One region of the Candidatus Sarcina troglodytae genome, then DNA from elsewhere that is predicted to be linked to it. Evidence: a T-box and tRNA genes for the amino acid it is inferred to sense, from the RefSeq annotation. Region 1 holds a T-box; the other holds one or more tRNA genes.
The links. The T-box of region 1 lies ahead of tyrS (tyrosine--tRNA ligase). A T-box ahead of a tRNA ligase gene usually reads a tRNA of that ligase, here a tRNA-Tyr.
Positions count from the first base shown of each region.

Region 2: it encodes a tRNA-Tyr, which carries the amino acid that the T-box ahead of tyrS (tyrosine--tRNA ligase) is inferred to sense. The anticodon was not compared.

Region 1 is NZ_CP051754.1:487,598-498,984, reverse strand. It holds gene HH195_RS02180 (metallophosphoesterase) at 1-615, opposite strand, end outside; gene HH195_RS02175 (LacI family DNA-binding transcriptional regulator) at 789-1,763, opposite strand; gene tyrS (tyrosine--tRNA ligase) at 2,021-3,241, opposite strand; T-box leader at 3,296-3,553, opposite strand; gene HH195_RS02165 (ATP-binding protein) at 3,684-4,097, opposite strand; gene HH195_RS02160 (Ger(x)C family spore germination protein) at 4,225-5,361, opposite strand; gene HH195_RS02155 (spore germination protein) at 5,342-6,760, opposite strand; gene HH195_RS02150 (GerAB/ArcD/ProY family transporter) at 6,975-8,027, shown strand; gene HH195_RS02145 (glutamine--tRNA ligase/YqeY domain fusion protein) at 8,232-9,887, shown strand; gene HH195_RS02140 (response regulator transcription factor) at 10,038-10,736, opposite strand; gene trpS (tryptophan--tRNA ligase) at 10,883-11,387, opposite strand, start outside.
Region 2 is NZ_CP051754.1:1,918,077-1,929,463, forward strand. It holds gene secA (preprotein translocase subunit SecA) at 1-541, opposite strand, end outside; gene hpf (ribosome hibernation-promoting factor, HPF/YfiA family) at 784-1,320, opposite strand; gene HH195_RS08760 (ComF family protein) at 1,699-2,370, opposite strand; gene HH195_RS08765 (hypothetical protein) at 2,352-3,266, opposite strand; gene recD2 (SF1B family DNA helicase RecD2) at 3,287-5,512, opposite strand; gene metK (methionine adenosyltransferase) at 5,736-6,911, opposite strand; SAM riboswitch class I at 7,038-7,137, opposite strand; tRNA gene HH195_RS08780 (tRNA-Tyr) at 7,215-7,299, opposite strand; tRNA gene HH195_RS08785 (tRNA-Thr) at 7,305-7,379, opposite strand; tRNA gene HH195_RS08790 (tRNA-Val) at 7,394-7,469, opposite strand; tRNA gene HH195_RS08795 (tRNA-Tyr) at 7,483-7,567, opposite strand; tRNA gene HH195_RS08800 (tRNA-Thr) at 7,573-7,647, opposite strand; tRNA gene HH195_RS08805 (tRNA-Val) at 7,662-7,737, opposite strand; tRNA gene HH195_RS08810 (tRNA-Tyr) at 7,751-7,835, opposite strand; tRNA gene HH195_RS08815 (tRNA-Thr) at 7,843-7,917, opposite strand; gene HH195_RS08820 (hypothetical protein) at 8,077-8,733, opposite strand; gene yyaC (spore protease YyaC) at 8,846-9,373, shown strand; gene spoIIID (sporulation transcriptional regulator SpoIIID) at 9,487-9,741, opposite strand; gene HH195_RS08835 (M23 family metallopeptidase) at 9,813-10,556, opposite strand; gene spoIID (stage II sporulation protein D) at 10,705-11,387, opposite strand, start outside.

The DNA of each region.
Region 1 (11,387 bases):
TTCTAACATTCTATCTTTTAAAATATTCCCATGAAGATGACCATATACAACTTTTTCAACATTAAACTCCTCAAGTATAGATGTAAAAACTGAATTCTCTAACTTCTCATTAGTTGGAGGATAATGTAACATACAAATAATCTTTTCATATCCTGCCCTTTTTGCCTCTTCTAATGACAATCTAAGCCTTATTTCTTCTCTTAGATAAATTTTTTCATCTTTTCCTGAAAATCTCTCTGAACCTTTGCAAATCCATCCTCTTGTTCCACAAATAGCATAATCTTTATATGTAAAAAAATTATTTTGAATAAACTTAGTATTTTTATACATAGCATTTAATTTTGATATACTACACCACCAATAATCATGATTTCCTTTAGATATTATTTTTTTTCCAGGTAAATCATCCACCCAATCTAAATCTTTTTTACTATCATCATGCTTCATTGACCAAGATATATCTCCCGCAATTAAAACTGTATCTGTATCCTTTATTTTTTCTATCCAATTATTTCTAATTTTTTCATCATGACCAATCCATTTTTCTCCAAATATATCCATAGGTTTATCTGTACTCAAAGCAAGATGTAAATCTGAAATAGCATATAATGCCATAATTCCTACCTTTCTAAACACATCTTATCACCCTATCTCATATTAGAATGAAAGATATATTTTTGTGTTGCTTTCAATAAAATTAAGGTGGAGAATTCTCCACCCTAATTACTTTTTTATTACATTATATCATAAACACTATCACAACTTAAAGAAATTAATTATTTAAGTTTTTATAACGCTAAATTTAAATCTTTACCCAATAATGATGTACATCCGCTTGTTTTACTCTCTATGATTTGTGGTTCTAACAATACTCTTTCAATTTCTTTTGATCTATTATTTATTCTATTTATTAATATTTCAGCCAAACGTTCTCCAACATTATATATCGGTTGTTTAACAGTTGTAAGTGGTACAACTTCATTTGCAAGCCCATCAAAGCCAACTACAGATATATCTTTAGGAATAACAATATTTTTTTCTTTTAAAGCTCTATAAGCACCTATTGCTGATAAATCAGTTGAGCAAAAAAGAGCAGTAGCTTTTTCAATTTTTTCGCTATATCTTATAGCTAAATATGCTAATTGTTCTTGATTTTCATCTATATCTATTACTAAAGACTCTTTAAATTTTATATCGCTATCTAAAAGAGCATCCTTGTACCCTCTAAAACGTTCATTGAATCTTATATTTTCATTGTTTATTTTTAAAAATAATATGTCCTTATGTCCTTTTGATATTAAATACTTAGTCATATCATAAGAACCCTTATAATTATTAACATCTACGTGATCAACATTTAAATTGCTTCTTCCAAACACAACATACGGAACTCTAATTTTACTGTCCATGTCTTCTTCTAAACCATTTCTACCTATAATTATCATTCCATCACATTTTTGTGGAAGTTCAAAGTTTCTTGTGATTTGAAGTGAATATTGCTTTTCACTTAAGTGTGCCATTATTCCAGATATTAAATTCATATTTACAAGTTCATCTAAACTTGATTCCTTAGGAATATATAAATAAATAACCCTTGTTTTATTTTCAGCTAAAGCTTTAGCTGTATAATTTGGAACAAATTTAAGTTCTTTTATTGCCTCTTCTACTCTAGCCTTTGTTTCATCTTTTACAAGTTCTGGTGCATTTAACACTCTTGAAACCGTTATTAATGATACTCCAGCCATTTCAGCAACATCTTTCATTCTAACCAAAAACTTTTCCCCCTTAGTTTTTAATAAATTTTTCTTTATTTGTAAACTTTATTTAAAAACACTAAATATACTTGTTATTTCAATTATATAGATAAATGTTAGCTTTTTCATTCTTTTTAGCTAAATTTAATAAAAAATTAACATTTTATGTATTAATCATATTTTAAACTTCCTTATACAGGATAAATAACAAAATTACTGCAATAAAAAACTATATCAAAATAGAAATTTTGATATAGTTATATATATTATTCTATGATTATTTTATTGAAATTTTTCTTTCCTCTTTTAATAAGAGCTACCCCATCTTCAAAATCCTCTTTATTTAAAGTTCTTTTAATATCTGTAACCTTTTCACCATTTAAACTTAAGCCACCTTGTTGTACAAGTCTTTTTCCTTCTGCTTTAGATGGTATTATCTTACCTGCTACTAATATATCTAATAAAAGTGATCCAACTTGTTCATTCTCTATTTTAACCGTAGGAACATTATCCATGTTTCCACCAGCTCCAAATAAACTTTCGGCAGCACTTTGAGCCTTTTTAGCTTCTTCTTCTCCATGTATAAGTTTAGTAACTTCAAAAGCTAAAACCTTTTTAGCCTCATTTATAGCAGCTCCCTCTAAAGCAGCAAGTTTTTTAATTTCATCCATAGGAACAAATGTTAATAATCTCAAGCATTTTTCAACATCTGCATCATCAACATTTCTCCAATATTGATAAAAGTCATATGGTGATGTTTTCTTTGGATCAAGCCATAACGCTCCGCCAACTGTTTTACCCATCTTTTGACCTTGGCTATTTGTTAATAATGTGCATGTCATAGCCATTGCTTGACCTTGTGCTTTTCTTCTAACAAGTTCAACCCCAGCTATCATATTAGACCATTGGTCATCTCCACCAAGTTCCATTTTACAATTATATTTTTGATTTAAAACATAAAAATCATATCCTTGCATTAACATATAATTAAATTCTAAGAAAGATAATCCCTTTTCTAATCTTTGCTTAAAACACTCAGCAGTCAACATTCTGTTTACTGAAAAATGAACTCCAACTTCTCTTAAAAAGTCAACATAATTAAGTTTTAAAAGCCAATCTGCATTATTAGCTAGTATAGCTTTATCATCTGAAAAATCTATAAATTTTTCCATTTGTTTCTTTATTGATGCAACATTATTCTCTATTTCTTCTTTTGTAAGCATCTTTCTCATATCAGTTTTACCACTTGGATCTCCAACCATAGCAGTTCCACCACCAATTAAAGCTATTGGTCTATGACCTGCCCTTTGCATATGAGCCATAAACATCATTGTTATAAAATGACCTACATGTAAGCTATCTGCTGTTGGATCAAAACCTATATAAAAAGTTATTTTTTCCTTTTCTAATAATTCTCTTGTTTCTTCTTCGTGAGTAAATTGCTTAATATACCCACGCTCTAATAAAGTATCCAATACATTTGACATTTAACTTTCCTCCAAATTTTTATAAAAATAAAAAACCGCCCTTTATACAAAAATATAAAGGACGGGATATAATCACGCGATACCACCTTAATTCTTTATTACGTCACCATAATAAACTCATCAAGTACTCTAAAAACTTAGTTATACTCTAGCACTGTAACGTGTGCACTTACGACATCTTCCTACTGGTTGTTATCTTTTGGGAGTGCTGCTCTGAGATGTATTCTATTTAATTCGTTTTCCCTTTTACACCAAACAAGGGCTCTCTTTAAAACTAAAATTAAATTTACTCCTTCTCGTCAACGCTTTTTCTAATTTTCTTGCTTAAAATTATATTATTGTTTTTTATAGTTGTCAACCAGATTTATTTTTATAAAAACGTGTTTTAAAATTTCCGAAAATTAAATTAATCCTTAATAAAAATATTTTTCACTTAAATTGCCTAAGATACATATTTTTTCATAAAATCAGGTACCTCAAAATCTGAACAATGCATATTTATATATACGTTTACATTGAAATTTTTGCTGAATTTTTCAATCATACAAAAGTGCTGTTTTACCTGTTCTATATTGCTAATATTTAATAAATTGCTAAGCCCATCAATAAATATACTTTCCACATCATAATCCTTTGCTTTTATCCCGCAAAGAAGCCCATAAAATTGATCTGCCCCTTCAACATTTAATTCATCTAATGTTATTAACCTTATTTGACTTTGAAGTTGTAACATATGCTTTTTATCATCATCAATATAAACAACACTTCCCTTACAATTTTTAACTTCATTATTAGCTAAACCAATTAAATTTTTGCTTTTTCCAGCACCTCTATGATCAAAAAAAACTTGAATCATATTTTCCCACTCCTCTACATAAAATTTAAGTGAAAATCATTTATTTTAATTTTTAATGCCTTTATCTATCTTTATATATACTATTCTGACTTCCACTTAAATATGATAAAGAAGTGATATTTATTCCTTAAAAGGTATCTGCTACTTTACTAGTTCCATTTATTTTTATATCAATATCCAAATCTAAATCCGTTATAGTTAATGGATCTACACTTAAAGTTATATTTGGATACTCCTGCTCAAATAGTGTTGCCACATTTGCTATATCTAAATTATCATTTTTAAACTTTGTAAATAATATTTGTATGTACTGACTTAACATACTTTCCTCTTCATACTTTATTATATTTAAAACGTCTTTATCTACCATGAGTCTACTTTGCGAATCTGCTAAATAACAATCTATGACTATTTTTTTATAAAGTTTAATTCTTTCGCCATCATAATTTATTGATGTTGTTGTTTTAGAATTTTGTATTTCTAAAGTTACAAAACTATTTGTATCTTGAGGATTTATGGCCTCCAATGTTCCACTTCTAACTCTACCAGTTAAAAAATTATAACTCATTCCCTCACTAGTGCTTATCTTCCTTACCATAACCTCATCTTTAAAAAGAGCTCCTCCACTTAAATCTAAACTCTTTTTTCCATTATTATTTTCAATAGTTAAAGCACCTAATACTGCTATATTATTATAACTTGTTCTAGCTGCTAAATAATTATTAGCATTTATTGCTATAACTTTAGGGTTTTCGTTCATTTTTTTTACAAGTTGATTTAAATAAATTCCTAAATATTCCTCATCCCCTGTGACTTGATTTAAAAGTTCACTAGGACTTCCAAATAAAACAAACATATATGGTCTTATCATAAACTCTTGATTTCTATTTATTGCATCCATAAATTTTTTTATACCTTCTTTTGAAACCTGTTCAGTAAAAATATATGCTTTGCATTGACTAAAACTTATTTGTCCACTAGCTTGTAAATTTATAGCCTTTATAGCTTCTCCAACAGTTCTCCCTGTTCCTTGATAAACCTCTCTCTCTCCCTTATCAGATGACTCGTTAGCGCTTCTATAAGGTTTTACAGTATCTAAATAAAGTTCTACATCTCCTATTTCATTTTCATCAAATATTATAGTTGTAACAAATATTCCATTATTAATATCTTCATAAGAATAACAGCCTTGCATACTACCTAAAAAAATAAAGAGAAGGATTAAAGAAAATAGTTTTAATAATCTACTTTTTAGATTTTCCATTTTTCTCATGTACCTCCTTTACTATATGCCCAGAAATTTTCTCCAAACTTCCTCTTGACAATAAATCTTGAAATTTATGTTCTCCTAAAGTTCCTACTGGAAATAAATAAGGATGTTCACATGTGTATAAATTAGATAAATGTGCTAATATAATAAGCCCTATAAATATTATTCCTGGGAAACCATATAATGCTCCAAATATAGCCACCACAAAGCTCCAAAGAGACACTGCTGCATATAGTCTTGGAATTAAGAAGTAACAAACCGCTGCTATACAGACAACTATTATAGTTATTGTTGATGCTACTCCAGCCGCTACTGCAGAACTTCCAAGTACAAATGAAGCAACCAAACTCATAGACGTTCCTATGGGTTGTGGTAATCTAAGTCCAGCCTCCTTAATAAGCTGAAATAGAAACATAATTATTAAAACCTCTGCAATTGTAGGAAAAGGGACTCCAACCCTAGATACAGCAAGCCTAAATATAAATGTTGTAGGTAATACTGAAAAATGATGAGTGGTTACCGCAACATAAAGCCCTGGTAAAAATAAGGCTATAAAGAAGGCTATCCACCTTAAAGTTCTTGTAAATGTTGCAAAATATCTGTTCAAATAAAAATCATCAGGCACTTGAAAATTTTCTATAAAATATGACGGTACTGTTATAACAAATGGTGTTCCATCTACTATAACTGCAACTCTCCCTTCTAAAATTTTAGCTGTTGCATCATCAGCCTTTTCCGTGTATCCAACGGTATCAAAAAGTGTTCTCTTTGCTCTAAGTTTTGCCTCGATATAATTTGAATCTAATACAAAGTTATAATCTAATGTTTTTAATGTTTTCCTAACACTATCTACTATTTCTTTTGGAGCAACACCTTCTATATAAGTTAAAGTCACAACTGTTTGCGTTTCTTTTCCCACATAAATCGCTTCAAACTTTAATGCTGCATTTTTTACCCTTCTTCTAATTAAAGTTACATTATCTACAAAAGCCTCAGTAAACCCTTCTCTAGGCCCCTTTAACCCAGCTTCTGTAACAGGTATACTAACACTTCTTCTTGTATATCCCTTTACCTCACAAAATATTGATTTTTCTTTATCATGAAAAATGATAACAACATCTCCTGATAAAACATGTAAAATAGCATCATTATCATCTTTAACATAATCTGCTGAGTTTATATTTAAAACCCGTTTTATTATATCGTCTTCTGTTTTTATTCCATCCATAACAATAGTTAAAGGCTTTATAATATACTCACTTATAAATTGTGTAGAACATAAGGTATCAGTAAACATTAAAGTTGCAGGCCCTAAAGCCGTTTCTATTTCTCTCTTTTTTACATCAAAACTATTTTTAAATTTATCTGATAAGAAATCTAACTGTTTTTTCATAATTTTATCACCCAAAATATTGTTTGTATAAACAATGTTTAATATTCATTTAATTGCAAATAATAATTAAAGCACTGATTATTACTTAGCTATGTTCATAACTTATTAGGTTTGAAATATGCCTTAAATACTAAAAATTATAAATAAACTCAAAAAAGTTAAAACAAAATTAAATGAGGTGAATATATTGGAAAAGATAACATCTAAACACTTTATGTTTTTTATTGTTGCACCACTTGCTGCAACGCTTTTTAATTACCCCTCTACATTTATAAGATTGGGGGGTAGGAATACTTGGATATTTTCAATAATATCTAGTTTAATTTTTTTATTGTTTACTTGGATAATTCTCTCTATAATCTCAAAAAAAAATGCTTATGACTTTAAACAGGTTTGTTATAAATCACTTGGTAAATATTTAGGAAATTTATTTTTATTCATATTTTCTCTATGCCTTGTACTAGCATGCATAGAATGTGCAACCGTAAGCTCTAGCTCAATACATACAAACATATTCATAAAAACTCCTATTTGGTACTCGCTATTATTTTTTATAGGTACAGCTTTATTTATATCTAAAAATGGATTTAGAAGTGTTTTAATAACTACTATAATTAGCGTTAGTATACTATCAGTACTATCAATAGTAATAATATTATTATCAATAAAATATACTAATTTACGCCACCTTCTACCAATATTAAAAAATGTTTCTATAAACACATGGGCTACATCTATAATAAGTCAACTTGGTTCATTTTCATCATTTTTTATATTGCTTCCTTTTTTGAATAGAATTAATGATAAAAAAAATCTAAAAAAAACATCATTTATAACAATTCCTCTAGTTTTATCTTGCTTAATATTTTTTATAGTCAATTTAATTTCATCTATCGGTGCTGAAAGAAGTGGTAATATTTTTTATCCAGAGTTTATACAGACACAACTTATTTCCTTCGGTGGCTTTATAGAAAATGGAGATATATTAACTATGGTAATTTCTATTTTTCTTTGGACAATAAAGTATGTAATATCTATTTTTTCACTATATACCATTTGGAAGAATAAATTCAAAAACAAATTAATATTTTTATCTGTAATTTCCTTAATAGTTTATATATCATCTTTATATTTAGGTAACAATGTATATACTCTTTTTTCTATATTACCTTATTATCAATATATAAACTTTGTAGTATTTTTTGTTTTCCCTATAATAATATATGGGATTTACGCTGTAAGAAAAAAAGCTAAAGTACATAAATAAGCAGTAGATAGGTTTTTTGTTTTATGGTAATATAATTTTATGTATTATAGGAAAATAATAAGCTTTAAGCTTATTTTTAAATGCTATCACCTCTAATTATTTACTACATAATGTTCTAACAAAGAATATTAAACTTTAAACAAAAATAAATAAATTATTAGAAATGGTAGACATGAAATAAAATTAAAGAAAAGGAATGATAATATGTCAAATACTCAAAGTTCATCTAACTTTATAAGAAATATAGTTATAGATGATTTAAATAGTGGTAAACACGAAAAAATAATCACCCGTTTTCCACCAGAACCAAATGGATATCTTCATATAGGTCATGCTAAATCTATAGTTTTAAATTTTGAACTTGCTGATGAATTTAAAGGAAAAACTAACTTAAGATTTGATGATACAAACCCTGTAAAAGAAGATACAGAATACGTAGAATCTATTAAAGAAGATGTTAACTGGTTAGGATTTAATTGGGATAATTTATTCTTTGCTTCTAACTATTTTGATACTATGTATGAAAAAGCAATTCTTTTAATAAAAAAAGGATTAGCTTATGTTTGTGATTTAACTCCTGAAGATATAAAAGCTTATAGAGGAACTCTAACAGAACCTGGTAAGGAAAGTCCTTATAGAAACAGAAGCGTTGAGGAAAACTTAAGCCTTTTTGAAAAAATGAAAAATGGAGAATTTGAAGATGGTTCAAAAGTTTTAAGAGCTAAAATAGATATGTCATCTCCAAATATAAATATGAGAGATCCTATAATTTATAGAATTTCTCACACAAAACACCATAATACAGGAAGCAAATGGTGTGTATACCCAATGTACGACTTTGCCCATCCTTTAGAAGATGCAATAGAGGGCATAACTCATTCAATCTGTACTCTTGAATTTGAAGACCATAGACCTTTATATGATTGGGTTGTTGAAAATTGTGAAATGAGTTCAACTCCTAGACAAATAGAATTTGCAAGACTTAACATTACAAATACTGTTATGAGTAAGAGAAAACTTAAAATGTTAGTTGATGAAGGTGTAGTTGATGGATGGGATGACCCTAGAATGCCAACTATCGCAGGTCTTAGAAGACGTGGATATACACCTGAATCAATCAGAAATTTCTGCAGAGAAATTGGTGTTGCAAAAGCTAGCTCAACAGTTGATTCACAAATGCTAGAACATTTTATAAGAGAAGATTTAAACACTAAAGCACCAAGAGCTATGGCTGTTATAAATCCTCTAAAACTTGTAATAACTAATTATCCTGAAGGACAATCAGAAGTATTAGAAGTTGAAAATAATCCTAATGATGAAACTGCTGGAAAAAGAACTATAACATTCTCTAGAGAACTTTATATAGAAAGAGAAGATTTCATGGAAAACCCTCCAAAAAAATATTATAGATTTTTCCCAGGAAATGAAGTTAGACTTATGGGGGCTTATTTTGTTAAATGTACAGACGTTATAAAAGATAAAGATGGAAATGTTGTTGAAATTCATGGAACTTATGATGTTGAAACAAAAAGTGGCTCTGGATTTACAGGAAGAAAAGTTAAATCAACAATTCATTGGGTAGATGCAAATAATTCATTACCTTGTGAATTTAGATTATACGAACCATTAATTCTAGACTCAGAGAGTGAAGAAAACAAACATTTCTTAGAACAAATAAATCCAAATTCACTAACTGTAACTCAAGGATTTATCGAAACAAATATTAAAAATTCTAGAGGAAATGATAAGTTCCAACTTGTTAGAAATGGATATTTTAACATTGATCCTGTTTATAGTGATGATAATAAATTAATATTTAATAGAATTGTATCTCTTAAGAGTTCATTCAAAATTAAATAGTTTTTTACTCATCTTTAATAATATGATTTTAGATAGATTTAGAGATTTATCTAAAATCATATTTATTATATGTAAAATACTTTAGTAAACGTTTTATTTATGTTTATTTTTAAGCAAATATACAAATATTTGCTCATAATAGATATAAAATTATAGCACATCACCTATAAATTTATACCCTACACCTCTTATGGTTTGAATATATATTGGTTTTTTATCATCTTCCTCTATTTTTTTTCTAATATGCCTTATATGAACATCGACAGTTCTAGTTTCTCCAACATATTCATATCCCCATATCTTATCTAATAATATTTCTCTAGTTAATATTTTTCCCTTATTTTGAATTAATAGCTTTAATACTTCAAACTCTTTCAAAGTAAAATCTAATTTTTTTCCATGTTTTAAAACTTCTCTTGTCTGCAAATTTAAAGTTATGTTACCAAATCTTAAAATTTCATTATCGTATTTTACATTGCTTCTTCTTAAAAGTGCCTTAATTCTAGCAGATAGTTCTCTTATGGAAAATGGCTTTGTTATATAATCATCAGCTCCTAATTCTAAACCTAAAATTTTATCTATTTCTTCACTTTTTGCTGTAAGCATTATGATAGGCACATTAGATATTATGTTATCCCTACGTATTTCTTTACATACTTCAAATCCATCCATACCAGGTAGCATTAAATCCAATAAAATTAAATCAACTTGCTTTTCTCTTGCAAGCTTCAATCCATTTAGCCCATCATTTGCCACATATACAACGTATCCATTTTTTTCTAGGTTGAATTTCAAAAGCTCTCTTATATGATCTTCATCATCTACAATTAGAATTTTTTTTTCAGCCATTTTTATCCCCCTAACTTTTGATTATTAAAAAAACATTTATGTATATTATATTATCCATATAATATTATTACATATATTTTGAATAAATTCTATAAAAAGAAGAACTAATGCATTAAACTTCGCACCAATTCTTCTTATTTCTATAATTATCTTGGGATTAAACCTATTTTCTTTTGAACTTTTCTTAATGTTTTATTAGCCATATAATTTGCCTTATCAGCACCAGCTTTATATATAGTTTCCAAAGATTTTTTATCTTTTAAAAACTCATTAACTTTATCTTGAAGTGGCTTAAGTTCTTCAATTATAGCCTCAGCTACATCATTTTTAAATTCTGAATATCCCTTATCCTTATACATAGCAACTATTTCATCTGAAGTATATCCTTTAATAGCAGATAATATATTTATCAAATTTTTAATTCCAGGTTGCTCATCAGTATAATTTACAACCCCTATGCTGTCTGTTACAGCTCTTGATATTTTTCTTCTTATAACATCTGGTGGATCCATAATTAAAATAAATCCATTGACATTTTCATCTGATTTTGACATCTTTTTAGTTGGTTCTTGAAGACTCATTATTTTAGCTCCAACTGGTGGAATATATGGTTCTGGAATTTTAAACGTTTGACTATAAGCACTATTAAAT
Region 2 (11,387 bases), 1.0 Mb from region 1:
CAAACTCATTATTGGTTCCATAGGTAATATCTGCTGCATATGATTCTCTTCTTTGGTCGTTATTAAGTTCATGAACTATAACCCCAGTTTTAAGTCCTAAAAACTCATAAAGTTTTCCCATTTCTTCTTTATCTCTTTTAGCAAGGTAATCATTAACAGTTACAATATGGACACCCTTTCCTGATATACCATTTAAATATGCTGGAAGTGTCGCAACTAATGTTTTACCTTCTCCTGTTTTCATCTCTGCAATTCTTCCTTGATGAAGAACAACTCCTCCAATTAACTGCTCCCTATAATGTTTTTTACCTAAAACCCTTGTTGATGCTTCTCTACAAACTGCAAAAGCTTCTGGCAAAATATCATCTAAATCTTCTCCATTATTATATCTATTTCTAAATTCAAATGTTTTATCTTTTAACTGTTGGTCAGAAAGCTTTTCCATCTCTGCACCTAATTTATCTATCTCATTAATTATAGGTATTATTCTTTTTACTTCTCTATCGCTATAACTGCCAAACATTTTATCAAGCATTCCCATAGTTCATACCTCATTCTTTATACATTTTTTGTAATTATATTCATAATATCAATTTATTAACATAATTATCTTACTGAATACATTAATTATATCATTTAATATTATATTTTTTCAAGAAATCTAAAATAATCTATTAATAACACTTTGCATAAAATATTTTTATATTAGATTAAAAAATGTTCACCAGTTTAATCAATAGTTACTTAAATAAATAAAAGAGGATATGCAATACATATCCTCTTTTATTTTATATTATCAGGTTCTATCAAACCATAATTTCCATCTTTTCTCTTATATACAACATTTAATTCATCAGTTTCAGCATTTTTAAATACAAAAAAATCATGACTTATTAATTCCATTTGAAGTACTGCTTCATCTTTTAGCATAGGCTTCATATCAAATTTTTTACTCTTAACTATCTTTGCATCATCTTTTTCATCTTCAATTTTAATTTCACTAGGAATTGAAAACTTTAATGAATTAAATTTATTTTTCTTTAAAAGTTTTGTTTTCTGTTTTCTAATTTGTCCTTCTAATTTATCTTCAACTAAGTCTATAGATTTATACATATCATCAGTAGACTCTTCACCTCTTAAATATATTCCATTAAAGGGAATCATAACTTCTACAATTTGATTATTTCTAACTACACTTAATGTAGCTTTTGCCTCAACATCACCATCAAAATACTTACTTAACTTTGAAATTTTTTTCTCAACTGTGCTTTTTAATGCATCTGTTAATTCAATATTTTTAGCGTATACTGTTACTTTCATGTTATCAGCCCCCTTCTAAGACCTAGTTAATAAATATTTATTAACTACACTTATATTATACTTCATTGAAAACGGTTATTCAAGTTTTTTATAAAAAAAGAAGATTGGAATACAATCTTCTTTTTAAACTAGTTGACCTGGTCTTTGACCCCACACTCGCCTACTGGAGCTTTTGCTACTCGGACTTAACCTCTCACTACTAACCCTCTCAGTTTAAATACTGGTAGGACTTACTTCTAAGCCGCACCATGCTCATTAAAATCTTTGTTTAACTTACGTGGATCGTTTTGCCTGCGACTGGCATCGACTTTCAACCACAAACCTAGTTTATGCTTTATTATATCAAATTTCTTATTTACTGTCTAGATTTTAGAAATTTTAATTTAAATTTTTCGCAACAACTAATATTGTTAATTTTATATCTTTAATTTTTTTTAATTCTTTAACACATGCCTCTAAAGTAGCTCCTGTTGTAATAACATCATCTATAAGCAAAATTTTCTTTCCTTCTAATTTATCTCTTTTTATAAGTAAAAAAGCATTTTTTATGTTTTCTTTTCTTTCTTTAGCTGTTAAAAATTTTTGTTCTTTTATTTTATCTGCTTTTTTTAATAACTCTATACATGATATACCTGTATTCTTATATAAATATTTACCTAAAACCTCACATTGATTAAATCCTCTGTCTTTAAGTTTTCTATTACTACAGGGAACATATGTTATATAATCAAAATTTACATCTATATCTTGTAATTTATTTAAAAGCAATTTTCCTAAATAATTTCCTGAATCAAAATTGCTTTTATATTTAAAATCTAAGATGAGTTTTTTTATTGAATATCCATAATAAGCTACACTATAAACATTAATATCTATTATTTTGTTTACACTAGTGCAAAATTCTATTTTTTCTAAGCACTTTAAACAAAGACCTGTATTATCAATCTCAACATTGCAATCTAAACAATTATAGCATACTGGATAAACCACTGATAAAAAGCTATTTTTTAAATAATTAATTTTTTTTCTAATTAAATCTCCTCTTGACATATTATTCGGTTATAACTCCTAGCTATTTTTTTAGCTTGACTTACATTGTAGGTTTCTTTTTGACATAAAAGTAATACCTCTCTTACTAATTTATCGCTATTTAATTTAGCACAAGAAAATATTATTTTTTTGCTATCAAAAATTTTCTCATCACAAACATAAAATATTAAATCAAACTCTTTTATATTATCAATATTCGACATACTATTATGAGTTATTATTATGTTTATTTTTTCTTTATTTATAATATTATTTAATATAAATCCACTATCCTTAATTATATTTATATTTTTACTAGCTCCAAAGACATAAATATAATAATTAAATATACTTGATGTGTATATTTCATTTGGCGTATAAATTATTACGTTTCTTCTTTCTTTTATAAACCACTGAAAATAATCATAAAGAATCTTTGGCATTGAATTTAAAAAATTTAATCTACTTTTTATAATCCTAGGTTCTAAAAAATATTTCTTATTATTTATCCCTGCTAAATTAATACTTGCCTCTTTTTTTAATATATATTCAAAAGAACACAAAATAATCTTACTACATCTTTTCATTAAAAAAGATATATATTCTATAATTTCTATATCCCTTTTTTCAGAATAAAAACTTACATCATCTAAAATTATTAAGTCATAAAATTTATTTATGCTATATAATGTATCAAATGTTATATACTCGATACCCTCATTATATTTAAATTTAAAAACATCAAAAAATTTTTTTATATATAATATTTTTTTATTTTTTAATAGATAATCATCTATTAAATCATTCAATATAACCAAGTTATCATAAGGTCTAAAAACAATATTTATTACCTTAGAGGTGTTATCTCTACACCAAAGATTTAATTTTTTAATATTATCATCATATAGTGACCTCATGTCGCCTCCATTATCTTATATTATTTAAAAGCGTTATCCGCTATTATTTCTTCAATCCTAAATTTTAATGATGAATACCTCTCCATACTTTTATTATTATTTACCATATAATTCAATGATTTTATATCACCATTTATAACCACCATTTCTTTTGCTCTTGTTATTCCTGTATACAGTAAATTTCTATTCATAAGAAGTGGAGCTCCCATATAACTTGGCATTACAACAACTTTAAATTCACTACCTTGACTTTTATGTATTGTTATTGCATAAGCTAACTCTAATTCATCCAAATATATAAAATCATATACAACCAATCTCTCATCATCATATATTACAAATATTTGCTTTCCTTCTAAGTCTATTTTTTCTATAAAGCCCATATCACCATTAAAAACACCTGTCCCTCTAAGTTCTCCATTTCCAGAAACTCTTTCCCATTTAAGCTGATAATTATTTTTTATCTGCATTACTTTATCGCCTTCTCTAAAAATAAAATCCCTAAAAACCTTCTCATTCTTACTTTTACTCTTAGGATTTAAGACATCTTGAAGTTGTGAATTTAAATTATTAACTCCAAGCACTCCCCTCCTCATAGGTGTTAATATTTGAATATCCCTTAACTTATCCCATTTTCTATTAAATTTAGGTAGCCTATAATTTACAAGTTGTTTCATAGTTTCTAAAATATTTTCTTGAACATTTTCTTTAAGGAAATAAAAATCACTATTTTTATCATTTAAAATTGGCATCTCTCCTTTATTAATTTTATGAGCATTTATAACTATCATGCTTTCTTTGCCTTGTCTATAAATTTCATCTAATCTCACAACCTTTGTAAAATCACTTTCTATTAAATCCCTCAAAACATTTCCAGGGCCAACTGATGGTAATTGATCTATATCCCCTACAATTATAAATCTTGTTCCACTTTTTATAGCTTTCAAAAGAGAATTCATAACAATTACATCTATCATTGAAGCTTCATCTATAATAATTACATCTGCCTTTAATGTAGTTTCATCTTCTAAAAATAATGCAAAATCCTTATCATCTCTAATTCCCATTTCAAGCATTCTATGTATCGTTTTAGCTTCCCTACCAGTAGATTCACTCATTCTTTTAGCAGCTCTTCCAGTTGGCGCTCCTAAAGCTACACTAAAACCACATTTCTCAAATATATCTATTATACATTTTATTATAGTTGTTTTACCAGTACCTGGACCTCCTGTTATTATTTCTATACCATTTTCAAAAGCACCTTCAATAGCCTCTTTTTGAACCTTTCCAAAATTAATATTATTTTTCTTTTCAAACTTTTTAATTAAATTTTCTACATTTTCATCTATCTGTTCAAAATCACTTATCGCTAAACTTAATATTTTATTAGTTATTCCAAGTTCACAGTAATAATACGGTATAGTAAAAACACCTTCAATTCCATATATTTTTTCAACCTTTATTTTATTATCTAAAGCACTATCTAAAATATTTTTTTCTATAATTTCTTTAGAAACCTGCAAAATCTTAATTGATTTTTCTATAAGTATATCCTTTGGCATATATGTATTTCCAGCCATACAAAATTCATTTATTATATACTGTATACCAGTTTGTATTCTAAAAGGTGATTCTATATCAATTCCTATTGATTTAGCTATTTTATCCGATATCTTAAAACCAATTCCTAAAATATCTTCACAAAGTTTATATGGATTTTCTTTAATTACATCAATGGCTATAACCCCATATTTTTTGTAAATTTTCATACATTGCTTTATTGTTAATCCATGACTTTGAAAAAATATGTATATATCCTTAAGTTCTTTTTGTTCTACATAAGATTCTTTTATAATCTTAAATTTTTTATTTCCTATACCATCTATATTTTTTAATTTATCTATATCGTTATCTAAGATTTCTAATGTTTTATCTCCAAATTTATTTACTATTTTCTTAGCAGTAATTGGTCCAATACCATGTATTACCCCTGATGATAAATATTTTTCTATATCTTTTGAAGAACTTGGAATGATTTCCTCACAAATTTCAACTTTGAACTCTTTCCCAAAACTAGGATGATTAATCCAAGTGCCTGAAAGTTTTAATAATTGCCTTTCTCTTATATGAGGAATCTCTCCCACTATCGTATAAATAATATTATCATCTTTAATTTTAGCAATAGTATATCCATTTTCCTCACTTCTATAAACAATACTATCCACTGTACCACTTAATACTTCCATAACAGTTCTCCTACAAATATTTATTATCTTTAATCTATAATTAGTATATCATATTTTAATTTGTTTAAATTGCAATGATTTTATCAAAATATTTTTCATATACTATTTTAATAAATAAATGAAGTTAAAAATTAATTGAAAAAATAAAAAATCTACTTTCCTTTATATGAAAATAAGCATTCTTGTAATTAAATTACAAGAATGCTTATTTAACATTTATATCTTAAAGATATTTTTTTATCTCTTCTACTTTGTTTAATTTTTCCCATGGAGCATCTATATCAGTTCTACCGAAATGTCCATAAGCTGCTGTTTGTCTGTATATAGGTCTTCTTAATTCTAAATCTTTTATTATAGCACCTGGTCTTAAGTCAAATATTTTTTCAACTATTTCAACTATCTTATCGTCTGATATTCTACCTGTTCCAAAAGTATCTACAACTATTGATACTGGCTTTGCAACACCAATTGCATAAGCTAATTGAATTTCTAATTTATCAGCAATTCCTGCAGCTACTAAGTTTTTAGCAACCCATCTTGCAGCGTATGCAGCTGATCTGTCAACCTTTGTTGGATCTTTTCCTGAGAAAGCTCCACCACCGTGTCTTCCATATCCACCATAAGTATCAACGATTATTTTTCTTCCTGTTAATCCACTATCCCCTTGTGGTCCACCTATTACAAATCTTCCAGTTGGATTTATGTAATATTTTGTTTCACCGTCTAATAATTCTGCTGGTATAACAGCTTTTATTACATGTTCCATTAAATCTTCTCTTATTTGTTCTTGAGAAACTTCTGGTCCATGTTGTGTTGATATAACTATAGCATCTATTCTTACTGGTTTATTATCTTCATATTCAACTGTAACTTGAGTTTTTCCATCTGGTCTTAAATAAGGTAAAGTACCATTTTTTCTAACTTCAGTTAATCTTCTTGATAATCTGTGAGCCATAGCTATTGGTGCAGGCATAAATTCTTCAGTTTCATTAGTCGCAAAACCAAACATCATACCTTGATCTCCAGCCCCTACAGCTTCAATATCATCTTTTTGACCTTCTCTTGATTCTAACGCTTCATCAACACCCATTGCTATATCATTTGATTGTTCGTCTATTGTTGTCATTACTGAACAAGTATCGCAATCAAAACCATATTTAGCTCTATCATATCCTATTTCTCTTATAGTTTCTCTTGCTACTTTAGGAATATCAACATAACAGTTAGTTGATATTTCTCCCATTATCATAACCATCCCTGTAGTTACTGTTGTTTCACAAGCAACTCTTGCTGTTGGATCTTGTGCTATTATAGCATCTAAAACTGCATCTGATATTTGGTCACAAATTTTATCTGGATGCCCTTCTGTTACTGATTCTGATGTAAATAATCTTCTCATAATTATGGGTTATATAAAATAACCTCTTTTTCACTCCTTTCTTAAATAGCCTTTTTAAATTTCTTAAAAAATTTAAAAATAAAAGCCTCAACTTAATTTAAGAAGAGACTTGAATTCACTAAGCTCCTCTTATCTTGCAATAAAACACTGCAGGAATTGGCACCTTGGTAAATCACTGGTTGCCGGGCTTCATAGGGCCTTTTCCCTCCACCTCTCTTGATAAGAGTTATATATACTCTAATATGTATATGCATTTAACTATGTAAATAGACACTATCTTCATAAAATATAGTGCCTATTATTTGGTGGAGGAAGATGGATTCGAACCATCGAAGTCACTGACAACAGATTTACAGTCTGCCCCCTTTGGCCACTCGGGAATTCCTCCACATTTGGAGCTGGCAATAGGAATCGAACCTACAACCTGCTGATTACAAGTCAGCTGCTCTACCGTTGAGCCATGCCAGCATATATTAAGTTAATGGTGGTCACAACAGGGATCGAACCTGTGACCCTCTGCTTGTAAGGCAGATGCTCTCCCAGCTGAGCTATGCGACCTTATTGTTTTTATTGGTGGAGGAAGATGGATTCGAACCATCGAAGTCACTGACAACAGATTTACAGTCTGCCCCCTTTGGCCACTCGGGAATTCCTCCACATTTGGAGCTGGCAATAGGAATCGAACCTACAACCTGCTGATTACAAGTCAGCTGCTCTACCGTTGAGCCATGCCAGCATATATTAAGTTAATGGTGGTCACAACAGGGATCGAACCTGTGACCCTCTGCTTGTAAGGCAGATGCTCTCCCAGCTGAGCTATGCGACCTTATTGTTTTTATTGGTGGAGGAAGATGGATTCGAACCATCGAAGTCACTGACAACAGATTTACAGTCTGCCCCCTTTGGCCACTCGGGAATTCCTCCACATTTTTGGAGCTGGCAATAGGAATCGAACCTACAACCTGCTGATTACAAGTCAGCTGCTCTACCGTTGAGCCATGCCAGCGTAACTTTTTTGTTTTTTCTCTTGAAACATCTCCAATCGACAAGACTTAGTATATATGTTATTTATGTTTATTTCAACCTTATTTTTAGGCCATTTTTTCTTTTTATTTTAAATTATTATCATTTTTCTCTTTATTTTTTTCATTTAATATGTTTTTCTTTATTTTTCATTTATTTTATTTTCTATCATTTTTATATCTATATATGGATCCAAAATTAAAACTAATTCATCATACTGTTTTTTTGATAATTTATTTTTTAATAGCTCAAATATTTCAGTTGCAGCTAACACTTCATCATTCCTTTTGATATTATTTATAAGATTCCTATAATCATTTACTGATAAACTATTTGCCATTTTCATTATTTTTAATTTATCAATACTTGATATTTTATTTATTATACTGTTTTTATCAGTTTTAAATACACTTTGTACAACTTCCTCTTCTACCCTCTCTTCTTTATCTTTATCCACAAGCATAATTTTCTGTGAATTTTCTTCGTCTATAACCTCTACATGTTCATTAGAAATGCTTGAAAATTCATCTTCCTCTAAAATATCTTCTTTTTTATTAGTTATATTTATCCCTTGATCAGCATTATTTTTAGAAATCTGATTATCTTTTTCACTTAATAAAGACTCCTCCTTATTTTTATTAAATGCTATATCTTTATCTAAATAATTTTCTTCGCTTTCTTCTATTTTCTCATCAATGTAACTTTTAGGTTGCTTAATACTAAAACTAAACACCATAATTATTACACTAAAAAAAGTAGTAATAATTATTAAATATATTTCCTTTTTATTATTTTTCACATCTAATGTCTCCTTTAAAAATATAATTATTTATAATTCTTTTTAATACCTCTTGTTTTTATTTAATATTTTTTTTATTTATTTCATATAAATTTATGAGGGAGGTGACACTTTGAGCAAAATAAAAGTTAATTATAGTTCGCCATTATGTTATTACAATATAGCTAATTTTTTAAAAGATTACATTACTAATGACACTATCATAGTTTGTATAGGTACAGATAAATGTATCGGAGATGCACTTGGACCATTAGTTGGAACATTATTAGAAGAAGCTTTATTCCCTCTACCTATACTTGGCACTCTTGCTTCTCCAATACATGCTCTAAATTTAGATACTAGGTTAAAAGAAATATCTAATAACTATCCCACCGCTTCTATAATAGCAATTGATGCATGCTTAGGTGATGCAAATGCCATAGGCGAAATTCACACTAGAGATGAGCCTATCCATCCAGGAAAAGGTGTAGGTAAAACCCTCCAAAGCGTTGGCAATGCTTCTATAATAGGAATTGTTGACTCCTCAGATAGTTTGGAATTGTTTACTAATAGACCTATAAGATTAAATTTAATTATGGAAATGGCTAAGGTTATTCGAAATGGAATTATCCATGCATACCACCTTAAAAATTCTTTGTAATTAAAAATATAAACTTTACTTATCATAAAGAATTTATTAATACCATGTATTTAATCTTGTGCTTATAATATAATTAAAATTCAATATGTTAAATATAAAATTATATCAATGTATTAAGCTTCTATCACTTTATATTTCAGCTTTGTTGCTTTACCACCTCTTATATGCCTCTCAGCTTTATTTAAATCTAATATGCTTTTAGCTTCTTCTGCTATACATGGATTTATCTTAGGCAATCTTTCAGTCATATCTTTATGTATAGTACTTTTACTTACTCCAAATACTCTAGCTGTTTTCCTTATTGTTGCTCTAGAATCTATTATATATTGAGCAACTTCTAATACTCTTTCTTCAATATAATCCTTCATAAAAACCTCCTTAATAAATATTAATTATTTAATAGTCAGTCATAAAATGACTGACTATATTCATTTATTTATTATTCTACTTTTAGCTCATTTATATACTCTATCGGATTAATTGGCTCTTTAGATTTTTCCATATGAAATAATAAATATTCTTCAGATACCCTATCACTAGGATTATTTTGAATTGTATTTCCTATTTTTCCTAAAATACTTCCTTGAGTTACTTCATCCCCTACAGCCACTGCTAAATCTTCTGCTAAATTACCATAACTTGATATAAAGCCATCATTGTGTTGTACTACTACATAAAACCCTTCTTTTGAATCACCTTTTCCAGCATCTATAACTTTTCCATTTGCTATTGATTTAACATCAGTGCCAACTTTAGATTCAATATCCACTCCTTTATATACCACCGCTGATGTTTTTTCATCATTTAATCTTGGAGTAATATCGTAATTTCTTGTTACCACACCATTAGTTATAGGACTTATAAATAATTCACTAGGATTTGATGATGTTTGAACAGTATCATCATCTTCTGTCCCATCTACAACAGCAAATTCTTGTTTATCTTCGGCAGTTTTCTCTTCAACCAACTCAACATCCTTATATTGTGTTTCTAGATTATTTTTGTTTTGTGCTATCTCCTTATTTTCTTTATTCTCTAAATTACTTGCCTGTTTATTGCTACCTTTCATACTGCTTCTTGTTGTTATTACTGCAGTAGTTCCAACAATACATAAGCATATAAACAATATTACGTAAAATGCCTTTCCTTTTAAAAAAGACTTTATATTTGATTTTTTTGTCATTAATAACACCTCCAATTTTATTATTTACCATTTTTTAAAAAATAATACATATTTTAATCTAACAAAAAAAATAAAAAGATATTAGATAATAAATTTATCTAATATCTTTTCCAATAAGAAACATTTTAATCAACATGTATTTTAATTTTTATTCTAAATACACATCATTTATATTAATTACATCACTTCCTTGAAAATAATGTTTTATTATTTCTTTATAATTATTTCCGTTTTTAGCCATAGCATTAGCTCCCCATTGACTCATACCTACTCCATGACCATACCCTTTGCAATCTATAACTACATTATCTCCTTCAAAGTTTATAGTAAAATTAGCTGAATTCAATGCAAATATCTGCCTAAATTCAATTCCTGTTAATACATTATTTCCAATTTTTATTTCCTTTACAGTATCTCCAACATTTCTAGATAATATATTTATTGCACTTTCTAAATTATTTACACTCAAATCACTTCCACTTATATTATTTTTTATTATATTTATGAAATTAGTTTTTGTATAAGTTTTTTTACTTTCATATTTAGGAGCCTCTTCTTCCCCCGGACTTTCAACACTTTGTAAATATGGTATGTCTATGGAAAAAACACTTTCAGCTTCTTCCGTTTTTCCAGAACTTATTGCAAAGTATTGCGGATATTCTATAATAACTCCCTCATAAGAAACAATAAGATTTGCTGTTTTTTCTACTGCACTTTTTATTTTTTCATAATATTCATCGGCCTTACTTCCCCATTGCTTTTTTTTCTCTTCTGGATCTGTATATACTTGACAATGAGTACTATCACAAATATCTGCTTCTTCACTTTTAG